One region of the Psychrobacillus sp. FSL K6-1415 genome, then DNA from elsewhere that is predicted to be linked to it. Evidence: riboswitches for the same ligand, from Rfam matches in the RefSeq annotation. Region 1 holds a riboswitch; each other region holds the start of a gene.

Evidence for each region. A riboswitch is a leader RNA that binds a small molecule or an ion and turns the genes downstream of it on or off. The one in region 1 is predicted to bind S-adenosylmethionine.
Region 2: linked by a shared signal. The riboswitch ahead of MKY60_RS14145 (methionine ABC transporter ATP-binding protein) and the one ahead of MKY60_RS08855 (MetQ/NlpA family ABC transporter substrate-binding protein) in region 1 are both predicted to bind S-adenosylmethionine.
Region 3: linked by a shared signal. The riboswitch ahead of MKY60_RS20370 (cyclase family protein) and the one ahead of MKY60_RS08855 (MetQ/NlpA family ABC transporter substrate-binding protein) in region 1 are both predicted to bind S-adenosylmethionine.

The regions. Positions count from the first base shown of each region.
Region 1 covers NZ_JBBOOQ010000001.1:1,895,343-1,905,401, forward strand. Annotated here, with positions in the region: gene MKY60_RS08825 (SEC-C metal-binding domain-containing protein) at 1-1,169, shown strand, start outside; gene MKY60_RS08830 (CaiB/BaiF CoA transferase family protein) at 1,522-2,715, opposite strand; gene MKY60_RS08835 (alpha-hydroxy-acid oxidizing protein) at 2,743-3,879, opposite strand; gene MKY60_RS08840 (enoyl-CoA hydratase/isomerase family protein) at 3,892-4,668, opposite strand; gene MKY60_RS08845 (methionine ABC transporter permease) at 4,683-5,354, opposite strand; gene MKY60_RS08850 (methionine ABC transporter ATP-binding protein) at 5,347-6,372, opposite strand; gene MKY60_RS08855 (MetQ/NlpA family ABC transporter substrate-binding protein) at 6,430-7,251, opposite strand; SAM riboswitch class I at 7,344-7,459, opposite strand; gene MKY60_RS08860 (PPC domain-containing DNA-binding protein) at 7,613-8,119, shown strand; gene MKY60_RS08865 (pyridoxal phosphate-dependent aminotransferase) at 8,154-9,317, opposite strand; gene MKY60_RS08870 (carbon-nitrogen family hydrolase) at 9,403-10,059, shown strand, end outside.
Region 2 covers NZ_JBBOOQ010000001.1:2,958,262-2,968,320, forward strand. Annotated here, with positions in the region: gene MKY60_RS14125 (dicarboxylate/amino acid:cation symporter) at 1-264, opposite strand, end outside; gene MKY60_RS14130 (nuclease-related domain-containing protein) at 370-1,287, opposite strand; gene MKY60_RS14135 (MetQ/NlpA family ABC transporter substrate-binding protein) at 2,330-3,136, opposite strand; gene MKY60_RS14140 (methionine ABC transporter permease) at 3,199-3,867, opposite strand; gene MKY60_RS14145 (methionine ABC transporter ATP-binding protein) at 3,860-4,885, opposite strand; SAM riboswitch class I at 5,095-5,199, opposite strand; gene MKY60_RS14150 (thioredoxin family protein) at 5,235-5,555, opposite strand; gene MKY60_RS14155 (toprim domain-containing protein) at 5,567-5,917, opposite strand; gene gcvH (glycine cleavage system protein GcvH) at 5,992-6,372, opposite strand; gene MKY60_RS14165 (arsenate reductase family protein) at 6,446-6,808, opposite strand; gene MKY60_RS14170 (acyl-CoA dehydrogenase family protein) at 7,979-9,760, opposite strand; gene MKY60_RS14175 (acetyl-CoA C-acetyltransferase) at 9,786-10,059, opposite strand, start outside.
Region 3 covers NZ_JBBOOQ010000001.1:4,127,137-4,137,195, forward strand. Annotated here, with positions in the region: gene MKY60_RS20360 (glycine betaine uptake BCCT transporter) at 1-295, shown strand, start outside; gene MKY60_RS20365 (5-methyltetrahydropteroyltriglutamate--homocysteine S-methyltransferase) at 445-1,545, opposite strand; gene MKY60_RS20370 (cyclase family protein) at 1,561-2,298, opposite strand; SAM riboswitch class I at 2,392-2,491, opposite strand; gene MKY60_RS20375 (protein-tyrosine phosphatase family protein) at 2,559-2,984, opposite strand; gene corA (magnesium/cobalt transporter CorA) at 3,157-4,119, shown strand; gene MKY60_RS20385 (hypothetical protein) at 4,541-5,347, opposite strand; gene MKY60_RS20390 (hypothetical protein) at 5,472-5,849, opposite strand; gene MKY60_RS20395 (acyl-CoA thioesterase) at 5,869-6,342, opposite strand; gene MKY60_RS20400 (DUF4003 family protein) at 6,393-7,361, opposite strand; gene rluF (23S rRNA pseudouridine(2604) synthase RluF) at 7,453-8,157, shown strand; gene MKY60_RS20410 (DUF6904 family protein) at 8,180-8,899, shown strand; gene MKY60_RS20415 (Mur ligase family protein) at 8,956-10,059, opposite strand, start outside.

The DNA of each region.
Region 1 (10,059 bases):
TAGGAGATAAAGAAACTTCCATCGAGGAGCTATTTAGTGAAGAAGAGCTGGAGCTAATTTCTATTTTACATAGTAGTCTAGTAGAAATGGATATCAAGAGTGATAAGCTAATGTACATCTTTATCGAATATATTCAAAGAAAAGGTATTCCTAAGGGGATTAAAAAACCTACTGCGTTAGTGGCAGGGGCCTTGCAGTTTGGTATGCTAAATTCTATCATTTCTTATATCTGGACAAAGAAAGAAATCTCATCGTTTTTAGAAGTTTCAACTACTACGGCTAACAAATATGAAGAATTATTCAAGGAGTTTTATGAGCATGAAATTTCAAAAGAAGAACTAACTCAGAATACTGTATTTGCCTTTGAAGTAGGAACAGATGCAAATCTAGTAGAATTTTCAAACTGGAAAATGGGTATGCATCTTAGCAAGGTTTCTATTAAAAATGAGAAAGAGATGAGTAGATATATAGATATTTATAAAGATAAAGAATTTAACCCTGTAAATGATAAAGAAGCTTCACAAAAGTATGCATATGAGGCGTATATTTCTAGGGATTTGATTGAACGGGAACGACTAACTTCACTTGCTTTTGAGCTCGATCCTCAAAATATTGATGCAATCTTGTTAAAAGTAGATAATGAAAAGGAACGGTCTGTATTTTTTGAAGAAGCGATTAGCATTGGAGAAAAACAGTTTGATCCGAATTTTGAGTCCGTATGGGGATATTTACCGAACAGACCTTATTTGAGAGCCCTGTTTAAATACGGATTATGGTGTTTTGAGCAGAAAATGTTTAAAGAAGCTTTTAATCTATTCAATAAAATTTTACAATTAAATCCATCGGACAATCAAGGGGTTCGCTATCCCTCAGTTGCCACACTAATCGCTTTAAATAGATTAGAGGAAGCGGAAAGTTTAATGAGTCACTACCAGGATTCAGATAATGCATTTTTTAGCTGGTTCCGCTGGGCAATAGAGAAAAAGAAAAGCTTTTTTTCTAAAGAAACACAGGACGCGTATGATTTGGCAAGCGAAGATAATGCTTACGTGGCAAATTATTATCGTTTAAAACTTCCCGCTTTAGCCTATCCACATTCTAGGGCTATCACTCCCGATAGTCCAGAAGAGGGAAAAGTAATTTGGACACTATTGCAGCCAATTATTTAGACCGATTGCACGTTGCAATCGGTCTTTTTTTATACTTTAGGAAATTATGGAATTTTTGACATGTAGATAACTTTCTACAAGTGAATCTCTGTCCAGACTCCAGCGCATAGCCGCTCGAGTCGCTTCAGACTAGCGAATAAAGGCAAAGAACGCCTTTATTGCTATTCTTCCAGCCCTTGTCGGGGCTGACATAGGAGCTTGCGCTTTTGATATAACCCATAAAATGCTGGAGATAGCCCATAAAAGTCTCTATAGACTTTGAGAGCGTCCTAATAGCCCATAAAAATTTGGAAATAGCTCTTAAACTATAGCGCATAGCCCATTAAAGCAATACAACGACCGATAACAACAATTACTCATTCATAACTTTATCGGACAATAGTGTTCTTACTTCATCTTCTGTGTATCCAAGCTCCGAAAGTATTTCTTTGTTATGCTGACCAAGTAGGGGAGCTGCAGTTCTGAATTGTCCTGGTGTCTCGGAAAATTTAGCTGGAAAACCTAGTGTTTTCATTGGACCTGCTATCGGATGTACATAATCTACTATCATTTCTCTTGATAGAATATGTTCATCATTCAATGTTTGGTCATACGAATAGATAGGTCCAGAAGGGACGCCACTTGAATCTAGTAAATCTAGCCAGTAGGAGGAGTGGTGTTCGCTTAAAACTTCCTCTATTTCTATTTCTAGTTGGCTAGCATTTTCTGCTCGAATACTATTTGTTAAAAATCGTTCGTCCGTGAGCCATTCCGGTTTATGAACGACGTGTAAACAAAATTTTTCCCACAGTTTCTGATTACCTGCTCCAATAAGTATAAATCCATCTTGTGTTTTATAGCCTTGATATGGAGCAGAAACACGATGTGCTGTACCATTTCTTTGTGGTACTTCACCTTTGCCAAAATATGCTGCTGCTTCCCACACAGTCCATGCGAGACCAGAATCTACTAGGGAGACGTCGATATATTGTCCAACACCTTTTTTTAACCGATAAATATAGGCGGATAAAATAGATTGGATGGCGGTTTGTGCAGCTGCAATGTCGTGTATTGCAATGCCTACTTTGACAGGTTTTCCAGCTTTTTCTCCAGTCATATCGATCAGCCCTGAAAGTCCTTGGGCCATAATATCATAGCCACCTTTGTCTTTATAAGGCCCTGTTTGGCCATAGCCGGAAATAGAACAATATATCAACGCCGGGTTTATAGCTTTCAGCGTATCATAATCAATTCCAAGTTTCTTCGTAACACCAGGTCGATAATTTTCGATAAAAACATCCGCATTTTTAATAAGTCTATATAATACTTCTAGTCCTTGTTTTGTTTTTAAATTAAGACATATCCCGCGTTTGTTACGATTTACCATCATATACATATAGCTTTCTTCGTTTATATATGGTCCCATACTTCTAGTGTCGTCACCACTTGGAAATTTTTCCACTTTAATAACTTCAGCACCCATATCCGCTAAAACCATTGTGCAATAGGGTCCAGCGAGAACCTGCGATAAATCGAGTACCTTCATACCTTTTAATGCTTGTTCCATCGTCTATCTACCACCTTATATTTTCCGTTAATCTTTTAATAGCTGAAGATTTTTAACTTCCTCTAAATTACGAGCACCACTTAACGAAATCGAAACTCTAAACTCCTGTAGGAAGTTCTCTAATACACGTTCCACACCGATTTGGCCCCCAGTAGCTAATCCCCATATGACGGGGCGACCAATACAGACTGCAGTGGCTCCAAGTGCTAAAGCCTTTACTGCATCTGATCCTCTTCTAATTCCACTATCAAATAAAACAGGAATTCTCCCGTTTACTACTCGGATGACTTCTGGGAGGGCATCTATGCTAGCAATAACACCATCTAATTGGCGTCCTCCATGATTCGAGACGATTATTCCATCCATCCCTTTTTCAACAGCAAGTTTAGCGTCCTCTGGGTGAAGTATTCCTTTTATTAGAATTGGTAGAGTTGTATGCTCGCGTAACTCAGAAATATTCATCCAATTTAAAGTAGGGTGGTAGATATTTTCTAGAATATTATTTACGATAGTCTCTTGAGAATGATCGCTAAGTGAAGCCATGAATACTGGATCTGATGCATAATTTCCTTGTCCGAATCCGTGTTTCAACGGAGAGTATTGATTGCGAATATCTTCCTCTCGCCAGCCAAGCATCGTAGTATCTATTGTTAATACAATTGCTTCATAGCCCGCTGCTTCTGCTCTTTTTACCATATTAAAGGAAACTTCTTTATTTTGAGAAGACCAATATAATTGGAACCATTTAGAACTACCATTTGTTTCGGCTGCAATTTCTTCAATAGAATAGCTGGATACCGTACTTTGAATATAAGAAAATCCGAATTTTGCTGCAGCTTTAGATACCGCTAATTCGCCATCTTCATGTGCAATTTTATTCACCCCGACGGGAGCAATGAGAAGGGGGTGGGGATATGTATGGCCTAGAATCGTGACTTCTGTATTTAAAGTAGATACATCCGTTAAAAAACGTGGGATGATAGAATACTTAAAAAAAGATTCTGTATTTTTTTTATATGTTTCTTCACCACCAGCAGAGGAACGAATGTATCCGAATGGACCGGGTTCTAATATTTGTTTTGCTCCTTCTTCTAATTCTGCAAAGTTAATAGGATAATGGGAGTTTGCTCCAATATTTTTTAATAATAGATCATTCGTGGACATATGAAACACCTCTTATGTAAAATTTGGTTTTCTTTTTTCTAAGAATGCTTGGATGCCTTCTTTATAGTCATCGGAGCTGAAAGAATCTAAGATAAGTTCTTCAATTTGTTTTGTTTCTTCCTTATCACCATCAATAATTGCTTGAATTACTTGTTTAATACCGTTATTTGCAACGGAAGACTTATGGATAATTTGATGAGCGAACTCATGACACTTTTCCTCTATCTCTTCCATCGGATAAATATAGTCAACTAAGCCAATTTCTTTTCCTTCTTCTGCTGTGATTAGTTTTGCAGTATACAATAATTCCTTTGTTTTTGTAATTCCGATAAGGTTAACTAATCGTTTTGTACTTACAAGGTTATAAATAATGCCGATGTTTGCAGCGGTTATACCAAGCTTACTACCAGAAGATGCGAATCGGAAGTCACAGGAATTAGCAAGTTCTAATCCACCCCCAATTGCTAATGTCTTAATAAGGGCAATAGTAGGTTTGGGGAAACGATATAATTTTTCAATTGATTCAAGTGTTGCATCATTATAATCCTTTGCTTTTTGGGCAGAAAAGCGATTTTCTAGAAACTCTGTTATATCTGCACCAGAGGAGAAAGCAGTTTCATCTGCACCTTTAAGGATTAACAATTTAACTTGCTGATCATTCTCTAAATCATTTAATGTTTCACCGAGCTTTTTGAACATAGCAAGGGAGAAAGAGTTTTTCTTATCCACTCTGTTAAATACAAGTGTTGCGATTGATCCACTTCGTTCCACATATAAAAGATTCGTCATAAGTTCGCCTCCTGCTAGTCTTTTTTAATATTTGCTGCAATACGATTTCCGATAGATTGAATACTTTGTACTAGGATGATTAAAATTACTACTGTTGCATACATTACATCAACTTCATAACGTAAATGTCCGAAACGATATGCCAAGTCACCTAAACCACCTGCACCAACCATACCTGCCATTGCTGTAGCACCGATTAAGCTGACCGTTGAAATGGTTAATCCTAAAACGATAGAAGGTCGAGCTTCTCGAAGTAAGACATTCCAAATGATTGCGCGTGTACTAATACCCATAGCGGTATAAGCCTCAATGACACCATTTTCCACTTCCAAAAGAGCAGATTCCATTAGTCTAGCAATATATGGTGCTGTATAAATTACTAATGGCACGATAACGCCTTGAACTCCAATAGTTGTTCCAACTATTAATCTTGTAAAAGGAATTATGAAAAATAGTAAAATGATAAAGGGAACAGAACGTACAATATTTATGATTAAATTAGTAATTTGATATATAAATTTGTTTTCTAATGCCTGGCCAGGTCTAGTCAGGACGATTAAAATACCTAATGGAATCCCGATTAATACAGAGAAAAATAGGGAGATACCCACCATTTGAAATGTTTGTACAACAGACTCACCAATAATCGGTAGCCATTGTTCTATAAATTGATCGATTCTACTCATGAGACTGTCCCTCCAGTTCTTCCGTTGCTACACCTTGAGAATCTAAATAGTGTATAGCATTTCTAACCTGGTCCTTGTCGCCAATTAAATGGACCACTATATTTCCGACAATGCCATTTTTAAGTTCGATAATATTGGCAGTTAATATGTTCGGTTGGACATTAAATTTTTGACTTACTTCAGCTAATAAAGGTTTTCCAGTGCTTTCTCCGACAAATGTTAAGCGAGTGACTGCACCCGTAACATTTAACTGAGAAATTAAAGAAGTGGATAAATTACGCTGACTTATTGTATTTAAAAACTTTTTAGTTGTAGGGTGTGTAGGGTTAGTAAATAGATTAATAGCTGTATTTTGTTCAACAATTTCTCCATTTTCCATGACATATACATGATCACAAATTTTTTGAATGACATTCATTTCATGCGTGATTAAAAGTATAGTAATACCTAATTCTCGATTTATCTTTAGAAGCAAATCTAATATGGAATCAGTAGTTTCTGGGTCCAGTGCGCTTGTTGCTTCATCACTAAGCAATACTTCGGGTTCCTGCGCTAGTGCACGGGCAATTGCAACACGCTGCTTTTGGCCACCAGATAACTGGTTTGGATAGTTTGTATGCTTGTCAGTTAATCCAACTATTTCTAAATATTGATCCACTCGTTTTTTTACTTGCGCTTTATTATATCCAAGTAGCTTAAGTGGAATGGCGATATTATCATAAACAGTTGCTGTTTTTAATAGATTAAATCCTTGAAATATCATGCCAATTTTATTGCGGGTTTCACGCAATTTAGGGAGGGGAAGGGAAGTAAGTTCAACACCGTTAATAAAAACTTTGCCTTCCGTTGGCTGTTCGAGTAAATTTACGCATCGAATCAGTGTACTTTTACCAGCACCGCTATATCCAATGACTCCATGAATTTCTCCTTTATTTACCTGAATATTTACTTGGTTTACTGCCTTTACTATTCCACTCTTGCTTTTAAATTCTTTCGATACATTTTCTAACTCAATCATTTACTATCTTCCTTTCTAAAGAAAACGCTACCGAAGTCGGTAACGTTTTCAAGTCCATTATTCGTCCCAGCTAGCTAATACAGAACCTTTAAACTCTTCTTCGATAAACTTTCGTACTTCTTCCGATTGATATGCTTTTACAAATTTTTGAATCGTTGGATCATCTTTATTTTCCGCACGAACAACCACAAAGTTTACATAAGGTGAGTTAGAAGATTCTAATAATATAGAGTCCTCTTTTGGGCTAATTCCTGCTTCAAGTGCAAAGTTCGTATTAATGGCAGCTGCATCTACTTCACTTAATTGTTTTGGTATTTGAGCAGCTTCTAGTTCAATAAATTCCAGGTTTTTTGGATTTTCTTCAATGTCATAAATACTAGCTGTTTCTCTTTTGTCTTCTTTAATTTTGATGTAGCCATGTTCTTCTAAAATGTATAGTGCACGCGCGCCATTCGTTGGATCATTTGGCAAACCAAAAGTTGCACCGTCTGGTAGATCATCAATTGACTTATATTTTTCTGAATATACACCCATTGGATTTAAAATTGTTTTTCCTACTGGTACTAAGTCAGTACTGTGATCCTCGTTAAACGTGTCTAGGAAAGGTTCGTGTTGATAGCTATTCGCATCTAAATCACCTTCTGATAATGCAGTGTTAGGTAGAATATAATCAGAGAATACTTTAAGTTCTACTTCTAAACCATCTTTAGCTGCCACTTCTGCAGCTACTTCTACAATTTGTTCATGTGGTCCGGCAGTTACTCCTACTACTATTTTGTCTTCATTGATTGCTTTAGCTTCTGACGCAGCGTCAGACCCACAAGCTGCAAGAGTTCCAGTTAATAATACCGTTGATAATAAAAAACCAATCTTTTTCATTTGTCATTCCTCCGAATAATTATTAAGAACGTTGTATAAATATAAAAGCCTCTCTTCCAGTAGAAAGAGAGGCGCATACATACGTTTGTCCTCTCTTATCTATCAAAACAAAATGTTTTGCAGGATTTAGCACCTTTCCATATACAAAAAATATATGGATGGTTGCCGAGCTTCATAGGGCCAGTCCCTCAGCTACTCTTGATAAGAGATATCAGCTATTAAGTTTTCCAACAGTTCATAAAATATAATTTACTACATCAAATTATTAAAGTCAACAGACTTTTTTTATAGTTGCATATATCATTCGAATTAGTTTATGTTTAATAACAATAAATAATTATACATAGGGAGTGTGTAAGCGTTGTCAAAAATTAGAGCAAATTATGCTGTAGGGCAGCTAGGGAAGATAGTGAGCGCACGTTTAGTTTATGGAACTGATCTGCTGGAAGGGATAGAGGAATTGTGTAAAGTAAATGGAATTCAATCCGCTACAATTCTTAGTTGTTTTGGTAGTTTTCAAAGATGTGGATTTGTGTATTTAGTACCAAATGAAGATTCCCCTATAGGTGTAGGATACAATAATCTTGTTGTGAAAGAGGGGCCAATTGAGTTCTTGCAGGGTACAGGAGTTGTATGCCAAAGAGATGATCAATTTGAAACGCATTTCCACGGTACAATATGTGACCAAAATGGCAATATTTTTGGTGGTCATTTTATTAAAGGTGAAAATCCTGTTATTACAGTAGACCTAGTGTTGGCAGAAACTGTTGATATGGAGTTTAAGAGACAGTTTGACGAAGAAACAGGAGCTAATCAGTTTTATCCTGTAGAAACGAATAAAGAAAAACCTAATCATCTACATAAATGAAAATTGCAGCCCTATATTAATGGGCTGCACTTTTTTAAAATAAATTAAGCTTTCCAATGCGTGTAATTGCTTCTCTTAATCGAACTTCATCCACTAATAAACCCACGCGAACATACCCTTCGCCGTATCCACCAAACCCATTACCAGCAGCAACTGCTACATCGGCTTCGTTCAAAAGTAAATCAGCAAAAGCTTCACTTGTAAAATTATCGGGAACAGGTAACCATGCGAAAAAGGAACCTTTTGGTGCATTCACCTGCCAACCAATACTGTTACAAGATTCAATAAGAGCATTTCGTCTGCCCTCATATAAATCCACTAATTCCTTTACACATTCTTGACTATTATTGAGTGCAACCGTTGCAGCATCCTGTACGGCAGGGAAGAGACTAACAAATAAGTGGTCTTGAATTATATTTATAGCTTCAATAATTTTAGCGTTCCCAACAGCAAAACCAACTCTCCAGCCAGCCATATTATACGTTTTGGACAATGTGTACATTTCAATACCTACGTCTTTTGCACCATCAGCTTGTAAGAAACTAATTGGCTTCTCTCCATCAAAACCTATTCCACCATATGCAAAATCATGGACAATGGCAATGTCCTTTTCTTTTGCCAACGAAACAGTTTCTTGGAAAAAGTCTAAATTAGCGATAGCGCCAGTGGGGTTATTTGGATAATTTAAGTACATAAGTTTAGCTTTTTGTTTTTGCTCCTCTGTTAAGGAACTGTAATCAGGAAGGAAATTATTTTCCTTGAGTAATGGCATCGTGTCAAACGCTACATTAGCAAGTCCTACCCCAGATAAATAATCAGGATAGCCTGGGTCAGGAAGTAGCATTAAATCATTTTCATTCATCAGTGCCAACGGGAGCTCTACTAAGCCAATTTTAGTGCCAAATAATATCGCTACTTCAGTTTCAGGGTCAATGTCAACATTATATTCTCGTTTATAGAAATTGGCTGCCGCTTTTTTAAATTCTCCAGTTCCACGAAATGGACTATACTTGTGGTTTAATGGATTGGCTGCCGCTTCCTGCAGTGCTTGTACAATATGCTCAGGAGTAGGCTGATCAGGATTACCTTGTCCAAGATTAATCACATCTCTACCTTCTAAAACTGCGTCTCCAACTTTTTTTACTAGTGTAGCAAAAAACTGTGAAGGTAGATTTTTTAAACGGTTTGAAAATTCCATGTTCGTAACCTCGTTTTCTAATAAGTTGCATTTGTTAGTCAAATCTTATAACCTTTTTATTATTATGTCTATAGGGGTGTCAAAAATGAGAATTGCATGTGTCCAATTAAATATAGCTTTTGGTAACCCAAAAGAAAATTTTAGAAAAGTAGAAGAAAAGATTCGGAAAGCAGCGATGTTAAATGCAGAAATCGTCGTACTGCCTGAAATGTGGAATACTGGTTATGACTTAACAAACCTTGAAGTAACAGCTGATATAAACGGAGAAGAAACTAAAAATCTCCTAACTCGGTTAGCTAGTGAGTTACATATTCATATTATTGGAGGCTCCGTTTCAACAAAAAAAAACAATCATTTCTTTAATACGATGTACGTAGTAAATAATATTGGAGAGCTGATTGCTGAATATGATAAAGCGCATTTGTTTAAATTAATGGATGAGCATCTATACTTAGAGGCAGGAACAAGCAAAAATATCTTCACGCTGAATGATGTCGAAATGGGTGGCGTTATCTGTTATGATTTGCGTTTTCCAGAGTGGTTCCGTGCCCATTCATTGGCAGGAGCGAAAATTATTTTTGTACCTGCTCAATGGCCGGCTACTAGAGTTGATCATTGGAAAATATTATTACAAGCTCGGGCGATTGAAAATCAATGTTTCATCGTTGCAGTAAACCGGGTCGGAGAAGATCCTAACAATTCATTTAACGGAAATTCGATGGTAATCGCACCATGGGGCGAG
Region 2 (10,059 bases), 1.1 Mb from region 1:
TGCTATCAAGCCTGCTACAATGGTAGATAAATAGGCAATTCCCGTAGAAATACCAAGTAATCTACCAGAACCCTTTCCAAGCTTAGCTATCCCTGGAACAATAAACCCAATAATAATGAAAGGAACAATAAACCCTAAAAAGGCACTAAAAATACTATTAAAAGTAGCCATTATCTCTACCACTATTTTAGGGACAACTAGTCCCAATAAAACACCAAATACTATCGCTATCACTATTCGCGGCAATAACCCAAACCTCTTCATACGATGTCCTCCTCATATGCACAAATGTATTATTAATAACATTTATACACTTTAGCACAGTCACTTATTAAAGTGAATAGGATTAGTAGTATACATAATATTCTATTAACATTTTTTTGAACTGTAGTTCGTGTAGTAAGTATTAGAGCCTTTTCCGTATTTTACTAAGTCAGAGCTTGATAGAATTCTTTTTGCTTCATACCTGTTGTTTAAAAGTAGAAACTCTCTACATTCTTTATTAGTAATAGTTTCTTTACAGAGCGAAAAATAAGTGGAAACTGCTTTTTTGTGTGCATATGAATTGTTTTCTTTACAAGTAGGACAATACCAAGTTCGGGCTATTTTCTGCATTCCAATAAATCCGCAGCTTTCACATTTTACTCCGAGCTTTAAATCTTTAAGTGAAATTGAGAAATGTTCGATAAGAGGAATGGATGGAGGCGAATAGGTACTTCTTAGAATTACTTCTTTTATTTTCTCCATTTCTTTTTGACTTAGGGTTGAACTATTTTCGGGGAAATGTCGTAGGAAGGAACGCATTTCATTCCTATACATTATTTTAACGCCGCTGACTGAATGTTTAACAAAACTATTACGAGACGCAAAGATTACTACACCATGAATTGGGACTGAAATATTATACTGGAGGAAGAACTGAGAAAGTTGATATTTATATTCATTCAACTGATTTGCGGGGCAAGGATATTTAGTTATTCTTCCATCCTCTTTTCGTTGGATAAGTTGTGATGGATTAGTCGAAAACTCTAATTCCCCAATGATGTTTTTTACTTCAAGAATTACTACTCCATATGGGGTTATTATCAGGAAGTCTAATTCAAATGCAAATTCCGCAAAGAGAAACACCTTGTGAAAAATATAACATCTATATGGAATTTTCATTTGCTCTAGCACTTTGTAAATAACCTCTTCACCATAATCTCCTGCTTTAATAGCACCTATCTCTTTAGAAATTCTTGTATATTGTGGATGTTGCGGAGAAAGTCTTTCTATTAAATCAGACATTCTTGCTACATATTTTGAAGGGGAATACGGTTTAATTATCAAATTATCATCACCTCTTCAACACAATATCACGAATAGTTAGTCTTTTCTAGACTAAATTTTTTTATTGTGCAGATTGGTGAATAAAGAATGCTTGAAAAGCGGTATTGACTCTTTTTAGTGCTCAGTTTCTGCTGGACGGATACCAGACTGGCTCGAGCACTTTGACTACTCAATCGGGCGATTGCGACTTCTTCTCGGGCGTTCGTCCTACCCCGGGCGGATAGCAGGTTAGCCTGGGAACTTAGAATACTCGAACGGGCGGTTCCGACTTCCTCTCGGGCGTTCGTCCTACCCCCGGGCGGATAGCAGGTTAGCCTGGGCACTTAGAATACTCGATCGGGCGGTTGCGACTTCTTCTCGGGCGTTCGTCCTACCCCCGGGCGGATAGCAGGTTAGCCTGGGCACTTAGAATACTCGATCGGGCGATTGCGACTTCTTCTCGGGCGTTCGTCCTCCCCCCGGGCGGATAGCAGGTTGGTTCGGGCGCTTAAAGTAGTCGATCGGGCGGTTGCGACTTCTTCTCGGGCGTTCGTCCTACCCCGGGCGGATAGCAGGTTAGCCTGGGAACTTAGAATACTCGAACGGGCGGTTGCGACTTCCTCTCGGGCGTTCGTCCTACCCCCGGGCGGATAGCAGGTTAGCCTGGGCACTTAGAATACTCGAACGGGCGGTTGCGACTTCTTCTCGGGCGTTCGTCCTACCCCGGGCGGATAGCAGGTTGGTTCGGGCGCTTAAAATAGTCGAGCGGGCGGTTGCGACTTCCTCTTGGGCGTTCGTCCTACCCCCGGGCGGATAGCAGGTTGGCCTGGGCGCTTAGAATACTCGAACGGGCGGTTGCGACTTCCTCTCAGGCGTTCGTCCTCCCCCCGGGCGGATAGCAGGTTGGTTCGGGCGCTTAAAATACTCGAGCGGGCGGTTGCGACTTCCTTTTGGGCTTTCGCCATTCGCCTGCACAAAAAAAACAGACACCCGAAGATGTCTGTTTCCTCAAATAATATTATTATTTTACTGGTACTACAGATCCGCCCCACTCGCTTAGGATGAAGTCTTGAATTTCTTCAGATTTCAATGCTTCTACTAAAGCTTTAATCTCTTTATTGTCTTCATCACCTGAGTTTACAGCAATGATATTCACATATGGAGATTCATTAGATTCTTCAATTGCAATAGAATCTTCTAATGGATTGATACCAGCGTCTATTGCGTAGTTAGAGTTGATCAATACTGCATCGCCTTCTTCGTTTTCATATAACTGAACCATCAGTGCTGATTCATAGTTAGCGTCAAATTCAAGATTTTTAGGATTATCAACGATGTCTTTCACTTCAGCTTTTGTTTTGTCAACACCATCTGCTAATTTAATTAGTCCTTTTGCTTCTAACATAGCAAGAATACGACCGTGATCTGCAACAGAGTTACTCATTAGAATTGTTGCACCTTCTGGAAGCTCTTCAATAGAACCGTATTTTTTAGAATATAAACCGATTGGTTCAATATGTATTTCACCAGCGTTAGCAAAATCATATCCAAAATCAGCTTTTTGTGACTCAAAGTAAGGGATATGTTGGAAATAATTCGCATCCAAGTCACCTGAATCTAAATCTTTGTTTGGTAATACATAATCTTGATACGATTCTACAACAAGTTCAATTCCTTGTTCTTCAAGAATTGGTTTAACTTCTTCTAATATAACTGCATGAGGTACGTTCGATGCACCTATTACAAGTTTACTACCCTCTTCTTCTCCGCACGCTGCAAGTGTTAATGCACTCACTGATAATAAAGCTCCAGCTAATAACTTCTTCATTTTCAAATCTCTCCCTTTTTACCTATGTTTTCTATGTGATCGAGTACTCTCGTTTACACCTATTATCGTTTATCTATTTTTGTAGTAATTAAATCGCCTATCCACTGAATTATAAATACCATGATTAATATTAGTATTGTGGCAACAAGTGTTACATCTGTTCTACCTCTTTGGAATCCATCTAAGAATGCTAGCGTTCCTAGTCCCCCAGCACCGATAATACCGGCCATAGCTGTATAACCAACTAGTGAAATCCCCGTAACCGTAATACCTGATACTAATGCGGGCATAGATTCTGGCAATAGAACCTTCCAAATAACAGTAGAAGTTTTAGCGCCCATCGATTTAGCTGCTTCTAGTACTCCTTTATCAATTTCTCGTAGAGCTATCAACACCATACGAGCGTAAAATGGAGCAGCTCCAATAACTAAAGCTGGGAATGCAGCATTTGGCCCACGCATTGTTCCAACTAAAAACTTCGTTAATGGGATTAATAAAATAATCAAAATAATAAATGGAATGGAACGGAATATATTAACGAAAGCTCCTGTTAACCAGTTCGCTAACTTGTTCGCCCATGCTTGATGAGGACTAGTTAAGAAAAGTAAAAGACCGAGCACTAGCCCAATAATTGCTGTCAGTATAGTAGATACTGCAGTCATATATAATGTTTCAACGGTTGCTTCCCACATTTTTGGCCAATCAACATTAGGAAATAAATCATTAATCATTGTTGATCACCTCTGTATTTACTTTTTGTTCATGTATATAGCGGATGGCCTCATCCACCAATAATGCATCTCCTTCTAGTTGAAGGATTAAGGTACCAAATGCGCCATTTTGTGTATGCGAAATATTACCTTGGACAATATTGACTTCTAAATCAAATTGCTTAATAAGTCTCGACAATATTGGTTGTTCTGTTTGCTCTCCAACAAATACTAGCTTTATCAGCTTGCCATTTGGATATAGCTCTTTTAAATGCTGTATTGTTTGTATTGCTTTATTGGAATCACTTACTTGCGAGACAAAACGTTTCGTAATAGGTTGTTGCGGGTTTTGGAATACATCTAGTACTTTTCCTTCTTCTACTACATGACCTTTTTCCATTACTGCAACACGACCGCAAATCTTTTGAATAACCTGCATCTCGTGGGTAATCAATACAATTGTCAGCCCTAATTTTTCATTGATACTAACTAATAAGTCTAAAATTGAGTCTGTAGTTTCTGGGTCTAACGCAGAGGTTGCTTCATCACAGAGAAGCACTTCTGGACGATTGGCTAATGCCCGCGCAATTCCGACACGTTGTTTTTGTCCTCCTGATAACTGTGAAGGATAATAATGTCCGCGACCTTCTAAACCAACTAAATCAATTAGTTCCTCTACTCTCGAAGAACGTTGTGCTTGTGGAACACCAGCAATTTCTAATGGAAAAGCAATATTTTCCGCAACCGTTCTTGACCATAACAGATTAAAGTGTTGGAAAATCATACTTACCTTTTGTCTTACTTGACGAAGCTTCACTTCATTTATCTTAGTAATATCTTGATTGTTGACGATAATTTGACCCGAAGTTGGCTTTTCTAATCCATTCAATAATCGAATAAGTGTACTCTTTCCTGCACCACTGTATCCAATGATGCCGAAAATTTCACCTTTCTTTATGTCAAGATTCACCTCTTCAACTGCAACGATTGTACCTTGTTTCGTGCTAAATTTTTTCGAAACATTATTTAAACTAATCATGGGAAACTTGCCACCTTTCTACGAAATGCTCAATTGTCTATCTATCTTCAAGAAATATTGTATGAATTTTTAATCCTGCATTTTAAAACTACTCAATGCGTCAACAGTTACTATGTAAATACATATACTTCCCATTTCTATCTAAAAAAACCCTCCTGCAAAAGAGCAGAAGGGTTTTAAGTTATTTATTTTAATAACGTTCATCCATTCTCTCATTTCCCAAAGCAACAGCTTTGCGTGATTTGGCACCATTTCATTTACATGACGGTTGCCGGGCTTCATAGGGCACTTCCCTCCACCACTCTTAATAAGAGTAACACTATTTAATTTGTTGGTATATCGAATGTTATCACACGACTACTTGCTCGTCAATACTTTTTATTGTCTCTAATATAAATGGAACTGATTGAAATGCATATATCTTTTTATATACAGTTCCACCTTTAGCGATTATCAGGCATGGCACGCTTTCAATATGATAATCCATTGCAAAATTCTCTAGATAGTTAATATTTGCTTGGCCAATTGAAAAAGGCATCATCTCTTGTACAACTTGCATCATCTTACTTGCAACTTGGCATGTTCCACATAAGGGTGTATAAATATAGAACATTGTAAGCTGACCACTGTTCTTATGGTCGTTCCACTGTTCAAGTGTCCATTCATTCACATTACATCATCCTAAAGTAAATATTGTCTTTTCACTTTTATATTAACACTTTTTAATATGGATGCCAAAACTTTGAACGGTGTAGTCGCCACTTCACAATACATTGGATTGGTATATAGATGAATAGCTTCAGGGTATTCTTTCCTGACGATGGAGCGAATTTGCTCGCCTGATCTATCCGCATCTAAAAACGCATAAATAGGAATACCGTCGTAAGGACTTAAAATCTCTTCTAGCTTTACATTGGATATCGTTCCGTTTGTACAAATAATTTCTGTTGATTCATCAAGTAATTTTAAAAGCTTTAATTTATCTGATCTTCCCTCAACTATAATTATTTTTTCACTAAAGACAATAGCCATTCAGCATCTCTCCCAACTATGCCCTTTCCAATATTATATGAAAAAAACGCCGACATTAAGCGGCGTTTTCATAATTATTCTGAAATTAATTCTTCGTATTTTTCTGGAGAAAGTAAACCATCGACTTCCGTTACATCAGCTGGCTCTACAACAATCATCCATGCATTTTCATAAGGGGATTCGTTTACATATTCAGGGTTATCTTCTAATTCTGTATTTACATCTACTACTTTACCGCTTATTGGTGCATACAGTTCAGAGACAGTTTTTACAGACTCTACACTACCAAATGGATCTCCTGCTTTAATATCATCTCCGACTTGTGGAAGCTCGACAAACACGATATCTCCAAGCTCTGATTGTGCAAATTCAGTAATACCGATACGGATATTTCCGCCTTCAGTCTTTACCCATTCGTGCTCTGCTGAGTATTTTAAATCTTTAGGTGCGTTCATATATATACCCCTCTCCATTAATAATACATTCATCTACTATATTCACATATTTTTATAGTAAAAACAAGTGACTTTAAGAAGTCTTCCAAACATCCTCAAACTGTTGTTCCTTGAAGCCTAGCGTTAATTTTTCACCATCAAAAACAACTGGACGTTTAATAAGCATTCCATCAGAAGCAAGCAAGGCTAATTGCTCATCTTCTGACATCGTTGGAAGCTTGTCTTTTAGACCAAGTTCTCGATATTTCATACCAGAAGTATTAAAGAATTTTTTGAGTTCTAAGCCACTTACTTCGAACATTTTTTGAAGCAAATCTTTAGTTGGAGGATTTTCAGCTATATGGTTGTCTATGTATTCTATATCATTGTCCTTTAACCATTTGCTCGCTTTTCTACACGTTGTACATTTAGGATAGCCATAATATTGAATAGTCATGTTGTACCACCTTTTTCTTTTTATCATACATAATATTGTAAGAGATGAGCAATCATTTTGAACGGTGACTAAGGATTCAACCTCGAATTAAGAAATTAAGACTCAAAAAAAATGCCCACCCTTTAAATTCAAAACCTGTTTCCAACGTTTCCGAAATGCTCTGGACTAACTTGTTGCTATATTATTGCCGATTGAATTTTTAGTGATGCTGGTTGGTTGTGACGTCCGTCACAACCAACCAGCATCATTTTTTTGGTAATTTTATGGCGCTTATCTGTCCGTCGCTCTTCTACAACTTCTAGAAACACGTTAGTGCATTTTTGGATAACTAGAGAAAAGCTACTTTCCTATTCATGGAGCAGGCCCCCGAAGATACAATTTCGGGGGCTCTAACGCTACTCTATACGATAGATACCGTCTATTTTTATGTCGTATACTTTTTTATTAGTTGAAGAAATCCATAAGAAATGCCCTAATTAAAAATTTTTGATAACAAATCCAGAGCCTCTACATTGCATGCAATCCTCTGTATTCTATATCAACAGGAAGACTGATTTTATATACTCAAGATGCATAAATATCCTTATATCTAATGAATGATTTGGTCTTAATTTATCTTTACTTGCTCTCACCTATTGTTTACTCGCTCATTTCTGTGGCTTACTTGCGGTCGTAAACGATTTACTTGCTCTAGGCCTATATTTACTTGCGGACTTTTACCTTTTACACGCGGAGTGGATAATTTTACTAAATTTCATTACTCATTCACAGCCAAAATTTGTAGAATTGAATGACTAATAGTTGCTTTCCACTCAATTTGTCGACTGCAATTGATAGTGTCTTTAGATGCCCCTGCATATTTAACGTGTTTTTCATAAAGGCTTGATTTTAATTGATGAATAATGACTACACACTTAATTGATTGTAGTGGAAAGCGGCGACTCCAGCAGGATAAGCGAGAAAGTCGAGACCCACAGGGAGGATTCATAAATACGAAAGATTTAATACATCGTGTGTCGTTAATTTGTGAACGGAATCCCATTGTCCCGAGGAGGCTCGGCCTCGCCTGCGGAAAGCGTCCGCTTGCAACGAAAATCAACTGTATTATTATTATTATTAGGGATAAATAAAAAAGCCGATCTACTAGAATCGGCTTTTTCGTTTATTTGATTAAAGAACGTATTTTTCTGCTTCGATTAGTTTAACGGATGCTTCTCGTTTTTTCTCAATAACATTGTATGGTGTGTAGCGTGTTAATTTACGTAAAGCGGAAATCATCATACGTTGATTATCTCCATCTACAGATGCAATAAGTGTCTCTTTTGCTGCCTGTTCGATTTCAATAAAAGCTTCTTGTGTGAAGATTTGTGTATAAAGAAGTTTTTGTGCTGCTTTTTCTTCTCCATCACGCCCAATTGCTTTTTCTGTACGTAGAACTGCTGATTCCATTGCAAATAAGTTATTTGCTATGTTAGCGATGTTCACTAGTACTTCTTGTTCTGCCTCTAGTTTTGTACCAAATCGTTGTGCAGCAAGACCAGCAACTAGAATACCAATTTTCTTCGCATTAGCTACTAATACCTTTTCTTGTGCAAGAGCTTCCGTACCAACCTCTTCTGGCATCATCATTAATAGCTCTTCTTGTAAGCCTTGAGCCTTTTGAAGGAGTGGTAATTCACCTTTCATCGCTTTTTTCAGGAATGTTCCTGGAACGATTAGGCGGTTAATTTCATTTGTTCCTTCGAAAATACGGTTAATACGCGAATCTCGGTAAATACGCTCTACTTCATACTCTTGCATAAATCCATAACCACCATGTAATTGAACAGCTTCATCAACGATATAATCTAGAACCTCAGATCCTACTACTTTGTTGATAGAACATTCAATTGCATATTCAGCGATTGAAGCAGCAATTGCTTTGCCGTCTTTTTGTTCTTCTGCACTCAATTGACTCATACGCTCTTCAAAATATCCAACAGTACGGTATATTAAACTTTCAGTTGCATACAATTTAGATGCCATAGTAGCCAGTTTGTTTTTCGTTAAATTAAAGGAAGAGATCGGTGTCTTAAATTGTTGACGTTGATTTGTATAAGAAATTGCTAATTCTAATGCTCGTTTAGATCCACCAATTGTACCTACCCCTAATTTATAACGACCAATATTTAAAATATTGAATGCGATAATATGACCGCGACCGATTTCCCCTAATAGGTTTTCTACAGGAACTTGAGCGTCCTCTAGGATTAGTGTACGAGTAGAAGAAGACTTAATCCCCATTTTCTTCTCTTCTGCCCCAACAGAAACTCCAGGGAATGTTTTTTCTACGATAAATGCAGTGAATTTGTCTCCATCTACTTTAGCGTAAACAACAAATACATCTGCAAATCCAGCATTTGTAATCCATTGTTTTTCACCGTTTAATACATAGTGTGTACCTTCTGCATTTAATTTTGCAGTAGTTTTTGCTCCTAATGCATCTGACCCTGAACCTGGCTCAGTTAATGCATAGGCAGAAATTTTTTCACCTGATGCTGAGTTTGGAAGATATTTTTGTTTCTGCTCTTCATTACCAAAAAGAACGATTGGTAATGTACCAATTCCTACATGAGCACCGTGTGTTATAGAAAAACCACCAGCTACAGACATTTTTTCTGCAATCAGTGCAGAGGAAACTTTGTCTAAGCCAATTCCGCCGTACTCTTCAGGAATATCAGCTGCAAGTAAGCCAAGGTCTCCCGCTTCTTTTAATAAACGTACAGAGTGGTCAAATTCATGATGTTCCAAGTTTTCTACTACTGGAAGTACCGAATTTTTAACATACTCTTCCGTCGTTTTCGCAATCATCTTTTGCTCATCATTAAAATCCTCTGGTGTAAATATGCGGTTTGCGTCTAAGTCTTCAACTAAAAATGCTCCGCCTTTAATTGCATCTTTTAATTCGTTCATGTATATTCCCCCTAGTTTATTTTTTTTAAAGTAATTCGAACACTCCAGCAGCTCCCATTCCACCACCGATACACATTGTAACAACTCCAAATTGCTTTCCTTGACGTCTCAATTCACTCATCATTTTCAATGATAAGATAGTTCCCGTAGCTCCAAGTGGATGGCCTAATGCAATTGCCCCACCGTTTACATTCACCTTTTCCATATCTATACCTAAGTGACGAACAACTTGAATAGATTGAGAAGCAAATGCTTCATTGATTTCCCAAAGATCAATGTCTTCGATTGATAATCCTGCA
Region 3 (10,059 bases), 2.2 Mb from region 1:
ATTTGCAGTTATATTAATTAGTTCCTTTTTCATTACTTCAGCAGATTCTGCTACTTTCGTTCTTGGTATGCAGTCGACAAATGGATCACTGACACCACCGAACAAAGTAAAGCTTGCTTGGGGATTTGCACTATCTGTAATTGCAATTATATTGTTATCCGTTAATGGGTTGGATGCATTGCAAAATACAATAATTATTGCTGCCTTACCATTTTCGTTTGTAATGCTACTAATGATTATTTCGCTTTTGAAGGCATTAAAAGCAGAAGCAAAAGCAATGAAAATAAAAAAATAACAAAAATGCCAAGGGTTTTATTCCCTTGGCATTTTTGTTAAGTTACTTTCTTACCCATTATCAAATGAGATGCGAGAAAGAAAGTTATATTTTACTCGTTTACAGTCTTCAACAAATGAGTATGGAATGTAATCGAGATGTTACACAGATTAACCCCAAACTTCTTTAGAGATATCAACAATATATTTTAGTTTTTCCCATTGTTGTTCTTCGGTAAGCTTATTACCGTGATGGGTGGAAGCAAAGCCGCATTGAGGACTAATACTTAGTTGCTCTAATGGTACATATTGAATTGCTTCTTCAATTCGAGCAAGAATGTTGTCCTTGTTTTCTAATTCACCTGTTTTAGAGGTGAAAATACCTAAAACTACTTTTGCTCCTCCGTTTGGTATATGAGCAAGGGGCTGAAAATCTCCAGAACGATTATCATCGTATTCTAAGAAGAATCCATCCACTTTTTCTTTTGCAAATAATGTCGGAGCTATCAAAGCATAGCTTCCACCAAAAGCCCAAGTAGATTGATAGTTTCCACGGCATAGATGTGTCGTGACTACTAAGTCTGCTGGTTTACTTTCTAGGATACCATTGACGACCCTTAGAGCGAGATCTATTAAGTATTCTCTTTCTCCTTCTTTATATGGAATATCTGGAGAAGAAAGACCTGCAATATAAACATCGTCAATTTGTAAATATCTAACTCCTGCCTTATAAAAGGCTTGTATAGTTTCTTGATAAGCAGCAATTACATCCTTTGCAAATTCTTCTACATCTGGATAGACTTTCTCATCTCGGATTCCAGGATGGAACAATTGGTTAGGACTTGGGATAGTTTGTTTGGCAACAGCACGACCAGCTACAATCTCATTAAAATCAATAAAGTCTTGGATAAATGGATGATCTGGGTTGAAAGAGATTTTGCCGATATTGCGAACTTCGTATTTCTCTGTTTCTATCCCTTCAAATATATACCCTTTTTCGGGTACATACCCTTCAAAACCATTTAAATGCTCTAAGAAGTCTAAATGCCACCAGTCGCGACGAAACTCTCCATCTGTCACAAGCTCTAGACCTACCTCGATTTGCTTATCAACGATTCTTTGAATTTCTTTAGTTTCAACTGCTTTTAATTGTTCTCTAGTAATCGTTCCCTCCTTGTATTCTTTTCTCGCGGTTAATAAACTTTCTGGCCTTAACAAACTTCCTACATGGTCTGCTCTAAATGGTGCTTGAATAGCTGTTTTAACTGGCAATTTATCCATCTCCTTTTATGGTAAAATAGCAAATGATCGTACTGGGAATCCAGAGGCTTTCTCTGGTTTTGGAACGATATTGAATATAATAGCTCCTTTTGCAGGGAGCTTATCTAAGTTCGTTAATAGCTCTATTTGGTAAGTATCTTGTTCAAGCACGTAATATTCTCCATGTAATGCGCCATTTTTTAGATAATCCACACTTGAATCAGTGTCAAATGTTTCATGTCCTATAGCTTTAACCTTTCTTTCTTGGAATAAGAACTTTAATGCTTCTATTCCCCATCCTGGTACGTGATTATTACCATCTGTATCTTTATTATTAAATGCTTTTTCGTCTGGCCAACGTTTACTCCAATCAGTACGAAGTGCGACAAATGAGCCTTCTTCGATTTTTCCATGTGCTTTTTCAAATGTTAAAATATCATCCACTGATAAAGTAAAGTCATTATCTTCAGCAGCTTCCTTAGACTGGTCAATGACAACTAATGGTAATACGAGTTCTTTTAATTCCAGTTCTTCTAAGTAACGAGAATCTCTAACAAAATGAATTGGTGCGTCTATATGCGTGCCATATTGCCCTGCAAATTGAAAGCTTTGTGCAAAAAATCCATCGTCATGATTAAACAATGTGTCTATTTCAGCTGCCTTAAAAGCTGAAAAATGTGGTGAGTTTGCTCCGAATATATGTGTTAAATCTACCCACTGCTTTTCTTTTAAAGTGTTGAAGGCTTTTAATAATTCCGATGACATATTTGATTTCTCCCCCTATTTTTATAGTTTAAATCAAATAAAACCCCTTCTTAGAAACAAGAAGAGGTTTACACGTCACCAGTGATTATTCTCTTCTTATCTTCAAGCTAACGCTTCTGGAATTAGCACAGTACATAATTGCCTGTTGCTGAGGTATCATAGGGCCAAGTCCCTCCACCTCTCTTGATAAGAAAGTTGTTTTATTTGATTAATGCCTAGTATACAAATAGAAATTATATAAGTCAACAATAATTTTTGATTTATTTAGAATATATTCTTTTTAATGAATCTCGTTGGTCCTCTTTTAGGTTTATCTTTGATCGAATTGCTTTGGCCATTTCTTCTGCTTCTTCTACTGTTTCTGCTAGATTTAACTCCATCAAAGTGGCAACAGCCATTGTCCCTGCTCTTCCACCACCTGAATTACAGTGAAAGTAGACATTTTTACCCTGGTTATATGCTTGAACGACTTCATGGATACCAGCTTTAATTGAATCAACCTGTTCGTTTTGTCCATCCAAAATCGGTTGATGTACCTTTAAATTTTCAGCAGGATGATCTTTAGATGCAACCCTTAGGTCGAAAATAATATCTATTTGTTCATTAGCTAATAGAGGTTCAACCCCATCTACGCCTCCTACAAATATGCGATTCGGGATTAAGGCTTCATAATTATTTTTTTCCATACTACCTCTCCTTTGTTTTAGATTCATTATAACAGGGAGACTATGAGATAATAAGAAAAGTGCAAGCGTCTATGGAAACCTAGAAAAGCGTTGGAGCTAGACAGACACTGAATAAAAGGTTATACATTTTAATTAATAAGAAAAGAGATTGTGATGAAAGTGAGGGATTCCTATGATTCGCACGATTGGTATAACGACCGATCATGATATAGTAAGTGACTTTCCATTAGAGGATATAAAACAAAAAAAGTTTGAATGGTACTGGATTGATATTGGTGAGCCCTCCAAGGAAGAGGAGCTTATACTTAGTTCTTTTTTTCATTTTCACCCACTCGCTATTGAAGACTGCCTACAAAGACTGCAGCGACCTAAGGTAGATTATTATGATGGATACAACTTCTTTGTTTTACATACGCTTAACGAGGAGACATTAGAGGCAGAAGAGTTAGATATATTTGTAGGTCAGGATTATGTAGTGTCATTTCATTTCCATCCAATGCATGAAATGGAGCAGGCACGAGAGCGTATTAGACAAAATCCACAAGGCTGGGATAGAGGTGCTATCCATGCAACTTATCATATAGTCGATAAAGTGGTGGATGCCTATTTTCCGATTGTCTACAAAATTGAAGACTATTTAAATGCTGTAGAAGATAAGCTCACTTATGATATGCGCCATTTTTCTATGGATTTGGTGTTCGATCTTCGAGGAGATTTGCTACGTTTAAGACGTACAGTTATTCCTATGAGAGATTTACTCTATCGAATTTTAAATTCAGAACGAATGAATTTACAACAAACTGAGCACACCTATTTTGCAGATATTTACGATCATTTAATACGACTGACAGAGATGATTGAATCGAACCGTGAACTTACCGCCGATATCCGGGATAGTCATATGTCGATAAATTCTAGTCGGATGAACCGTATTATGATGATACTAACGATTGTATCAACCGTTTTCATCCCCTTAACGTTTATCGTGGGAGTATATGGAATGAACTTCAAGAACATGCCCGAGCTTGAGTGGAAATATAGTTATTTTGTAGTGTTGGGCGCTATAGCTCTCATTGCTATTTCAATGCTTGGTTGGTTCAAGTACAAAGGGTGGTTTAACTTGTTTAAAGACTAACATAAGCAAAACTGACAAAAGACGCTCGGTCCTTTAAGATCAAAATCTATTTCTATTGTTTTCGAAGAGCTTTGGACAGACGTTTTGCTAGATCTTCTTTTTTTCATGAATAATTTAATTCTGTTTATCTTTACTTGCTCTTGCCTATTGTTTACTTGCTTCCATCTCTGGCTTACTTGCAGTCAAGAATAGTTTACTTGCTCTAAGTCAATATTTACTTGTGGTCTATTGTCTATTACTTGCGAAACGGATAATTTTTCCAAAACTCTTTATTCATTCAAAACTTAAATGTGCAGAAATGTAATAGTTGTGTAATAAATGCTTCTTCATATTCATCGTGCTTTCATAGAGACTTGCTTTAATTTGTATTAAAACTCACTTAATTGATGGTAGAGGAAATCATAGCGGTATTATTCATTTTTTATTGATTGGCTGTCCAATAATAAAACAATGCTGTAAATGTAAGTTTTTCTTCATGTGTCAAATTATGCGCTAGGGACACATGAATATTCATCGCCTGTACTTCAAAGGCAGGATGTGTAGCATATGGAAATATTCCAAACCGATACTTAGCTAATCTATGGCCGTCTAAGTCATTCACATCAATATCTCCATACATACTTTTAGCTTCCATTTGAAGCAACTTTTCGTTATTTGCATCAAATACAATAGCTCTATTTTTTATGGACATTGATGGCAAAACAATAGTAGTTACATGCAGATTATTATGGTTACACACCTTTATTTCTAAAAATTTCAGCCTATTTTTAATGGTGAATTTAGAAACTAACTTCTCGTCCATTGTTTTTAATTGATAAGTAATTGGAAAGAACATACCCGTTTTAAAAATATTTAATGTCGATAGTTTCCTTCGAAAAGGCTGTTCTTCAGTAGGGTTGATTTTATATAAGCGTTCACCTGTACTGGATACTAAATAAGTTTGAGGGATTAGTGAAACATCTCGTTGAAAATTAAGTTCTTGAATCGGAAAATCAGCTGAGTAATAATCGCTGTCTATTTTCTTCTCATCCGGCAACTTTTCTGATGCATGTTGAAAGAAAAAAGATGAGCTATACAAAACAAATAACGCAAAACCAATGGCAAAATGATTTTCAAAGTCTTTCCACATAACGTCTTTTAAAACGATCAGTAAAACTATGTATATTCCTATTAAAAGTATCGATCCAAACTTTGTATATTTGGCTGTTTTTTCGTAAATATGCTTCAAAGTATTCACCTCTAATTATCATACGATGAAATAGAGGATATAGTTTCAAATAATATAGAAAACACAATTACAATATGATCAAAAAAAACCGTAAAGACTATAAACCTAAAGTCTTTACGGGGGTTCATTGTTTCTCTAACGCTCTTCCAAATAGCTTACCGATAAAATACCACAGAATATATATACCTACTACAATACATACAAAGTACAGGACACTTTCCGTTTTTTCCGGTAGACCTATAGGTTCTAAGAAAATTTGAATTGTAACTAACACATAAATGATAGCAGCAATACCTGCTAGTAATACGATACCGATAATAGATAGCTGGGAATAGGTTAGTTGTTTAATATGGTGACGATGTTTCGTTAATTCCAAAAGAACGACGAGTATTATTGCTGTGAAAGTGATAGTAACTTCTTGTAGATAAATCGAATTGATTAAATATAAGACGAGCAGCGTAATCATCAGATATTTGTATAGTTCATCAATTTGTTTTAGCACTTAGCCACTTCCTACTCTTTTAGTATTTCATTTCTAAGCGTTGTTTTCGATGAGCACGTCTAGCAGGTCCTGTTTCATAAAGACGTTTTTCAGCTTCAGTTTCTGGATGTATGCCTGGTACTGGTATAGGCTTCCCATTATCATCAACTGCGACCATCGTTACATAAGATTCTGTTGTTAGTTTCTCTTCCCCAGTAATTAGGTTTGTTGATGTTACTCGAACATAAACCTCCATCGAAGAACGCCCCGCATTAGAAACAACTGCTTCTAACTCTAGTACATCTCCCACCTTTGCAGATGAAAGAAAGTCTACAGAATCAATAGAAGCTGTAACTACAGCACCTTGTGCATGTTTCATAGAAGATATGGCTGCAATCTCATCGATAAATGCCAACACTCTTCCACCAAAAATTGTTTCGTGATGATTTGTATCCGGGGGTAATATTAAATGTGTTTGAATAGTTCTTGATTGACTCATTGGATTGGTGTTCATTATTCTAACTCCTCTTATATAGATAATCTATGTTTAGTATAGCATGTTCATTAATCTGAGCCAGAATTTGATGCTGTTGCAGCGCTAGTAGCTGCAATAGTAGAAATCATAATAGCTTGTTGCGCCTGTAATATAAGCTCTAGCGAAGTTGCCATGGAAATCGCGGCAGTTGCATAAGCCTCCTTTGAGGATCTTAAGGACAATCCAAAAGCAATAGGGAGCGCTGAGTCTTTATACCATGAAAATAATTTCATACTTGCAATGGATTCATAGTTTGCTACAATCTGGTTCAATTGTTCCTCCCCTAATTTTAAAGCTGCCATAAATCCTATAATCGGATATTGTGCCTGAGAAGTTTTTATTTTGACGCTTTTTAATCCGTCTCGGATAATTACTGCTCTGCCCACCATATTTTCTTCATACTCTGGGTTGGAATACGTAAGGACCTGGGACATCCACTGTAGTTCATTTCCGGAATAGAATTTATGTTGCTTTAACTCTTTGTAATAGCGGTTCATCGTTTCAGCTCGAACAGCCGTATCACCTTCCATTTTGCCCAAGAACATTGCATATGGATAATCATCTGTAGATGTTAGAAAGCGATGATGTGCCTTCATATCATCCATTAATTTTTGTGCCATTTTCATTTCAAATGGCCATTGATCTTTTTGCTCCGACATCATGAGTGCTGCCAAATACGTATAGCTATTCACTTTAAAACCAAACTGTTTTAAGGCATCTGCTTTTTCCATTAACAGATTTACTGCCTGTTCTGGTTCTGCCCCTGAAACATCTAATGTGGCAACGAATAAAGGATTTAGGTGGGAGCGTAAAGCAGAGAAGATTCCTGCTCTCTTTTTCAAATGACTCGCTACCTCTCGATATCTATTTTCATCAAAATCCTTCTCTAAAGTTACATAGTACCCTGCAAGTGACAAGGTTATTCGTTTATCTACGGCCCAACCTAATGTTTTTTTCAATTCATTAAATGTTTGTTCTAACTTTTTTTCAACGCTCATTTATATCACTCCTTTCCTAATTTACGCTATTACTCTAATTTAGTTTCAACTTTTGTTATAATTAATACAATAAGAAAAGTAGGTGTCTATAATGCGTATTAATAAGTTTCTAAGTGAAGCAGGGATCATTTCTAGACGAGGTGCGGACAAGTGGATCACTGATGGAAGAGTCATGATTAACGGGAAAACGGCAGAACTCGGCAGTAAAGTAGAAGCTGGAGATGATGTACGAGTAGATGGTGAGCAAATTGTTGTTGAACAACCACTTGTGTACCTAGTATTAAATAAGCCTGTAGGAATAACTAGTACAACAGAAAGTCATATAAAAGGAAATATTATAGATTACGTAAACCATCCACTTCGTATCTTCCACATCGGTCGTTTAGACAAAGATTCTGATGGTTTAATATTACTAACAAATGATGGAGATATAGTAAATGAAATACTTCGTGCAGAAAACCGTCATGAGAAAGAGTATGTTGTGACAGTCAATGAGAAAATTACTGATACATTTATAGAGAATATGGCTACAGGAGTAAATATACTAGGTACCAAAACACTGCCTTGTAAAGTTAAAAAAATTGGACCAAAAACATTCAATATAATCTTAACCCAAGGTTTAAATCGTCAGATCCGAAGAATGTGTTCCGCTTTAGGTTTTACAGTGAAAAGACTACAACGAATTCGAATTATGAACATTTCGATTGAAAGTCTTCCTATTGGCGAATGGAGAGAACTTACACCTACTGAAAAAGCGCAACTATTTAAGACGCTTAACTATTCGCCAAAACGGTAATAGTACATCAGGAGGTGAAAATATGTTAGCTCTTAAAAATACCGAGAACTTAACTGGAGCACTTATAAGCGGTGATTATTGGGATTTAGATGAACTTTGTACTGCACTACATCGTTTAACAGGGAAAGAATCACGTTACCTCGATTGGCAAGGTGCTCGCATGCGTCTGCTAAGTATTATGCACGATCTAAGAAATGCTTACCAGGGAAACAGTAATGTAGAAAGTGTTGGCAATGGGTTGAAGAAAGATACGATGAAAAATCATGATTTTATCGCATCACAGAACAATATTTATTTTTCAACAGAGATACTATGGCCAGAGCTTATATTTACTTTAGTTGCAATCAACGATTTTATCAATCTTCACAAAAAATACGAACAGGCTACGGATTTAGAAATTCATATAGTGAATGCTCGTAAGTTTCAAGCACTTATTGCAGAGGGTCTGAAAGAGAATATGTCAGAAGAATCGTATACCTTTATTATGCAACAGGTGCTAAGCTCTAATGCAAATGCAGAAGAGTATGCCATTCAATACATCGACTTACTTAATATTTCCTATATCGATATGTCTAGGGACCGACGTATTCAGTCTTTTGAATCGATTGTACACAATATTGTCGTCCAATCGAAAGACTATAGTAGTTTTAAAAATAAAATTTTAACAGAGACAAACAAAACTAAAAGTACAATACATGACTTCCGTATGAACGTAGAATATCCAGAGTATATTGAATGGTAGACTTATAGTTGTATAACAGAAAAGCAGTCCCAAAAATGGGACTGCTTTTCTTTACTTTATGAGTTTCCAGCAACTCGCTTTTCAAGCGGTTGGAATAGTTTCTTTTTATCAACATTTGGACGAATGACTTCTAGTTGCTCTAGTGCAAGTTTTGCACCGTAATCCATTCCTTGGCAACCAGCTAATAACAGTAAGTCTCCATCTGCAACGTCGTATAGACTATGGTTAATCGCTTCCGGTAACTCCTCGTAAAGTTGAACTTCGATACCTGCTTCCTCCATAACTTCCTGGAATACTGCAAGCTCATTTTCCGAAACGATATCCTTTTGCGTCACATGGGAGCGACTTAATGTAGTAATTACTTCATGGATACCAAGTTTTGGTGCCCATTTAGCAATGGTCTCTGCATTTTCTCTGTTCACCGTTACCCCACGATCACCGCGAATAGCATAGACAAGCTTGATACGTTTAAAGTCCATCTTTTCTAATGTACCTAACGTAATATCTATATTCCCACTGTTAGCAAAGTGGTCATCAATAATTTTAAAATCATCTTCAAAAATAATTTCAAAACGACGTTCTACTCCTACAAACTCCGCCAAACTCTTTTGGATAGTTGCAACTGGCACCTCACATAATAGCCCAATCACAATACTGACCATTGAATTATATACCGAGTGGAAACCAGGAGTAGAAAGTTCAACTGTAAAACTTTGCCGTGGTATAACCATATCCTGTGTCACTAAATCCTGTCGAATTTCTACTGTAAACTTTGCTCTACCAGTTGATAGGTCTAAGTTTGTACAAATGACATCTGCAGATTGCTCTTCGACTCCAATGGTGATAACCTTCGCTTTTGTTCTATTCACAAGTGAAGCTGAATACGAATCATCTAAGTTCAAAATAGCAACTTTATCAGCACCAGCATTTCGAATAAGACTAGACTTATGATTAAAATAATTTTCAAAAGACGAGTGCAGATCAATATGCTCACGGCTAATATTATTTAGTGTAACAATATCAAAATCCACACAGCCTACGCGATTTAGTTCTAAAGCGGATGAGGAAACTTCCATTGTTGCATGACTTACATTTTCATCCACCATTTGTGCATAAAAACGTTGTAAATCTAGAGATTCTGGAGTTGTTAATTCAGAAGG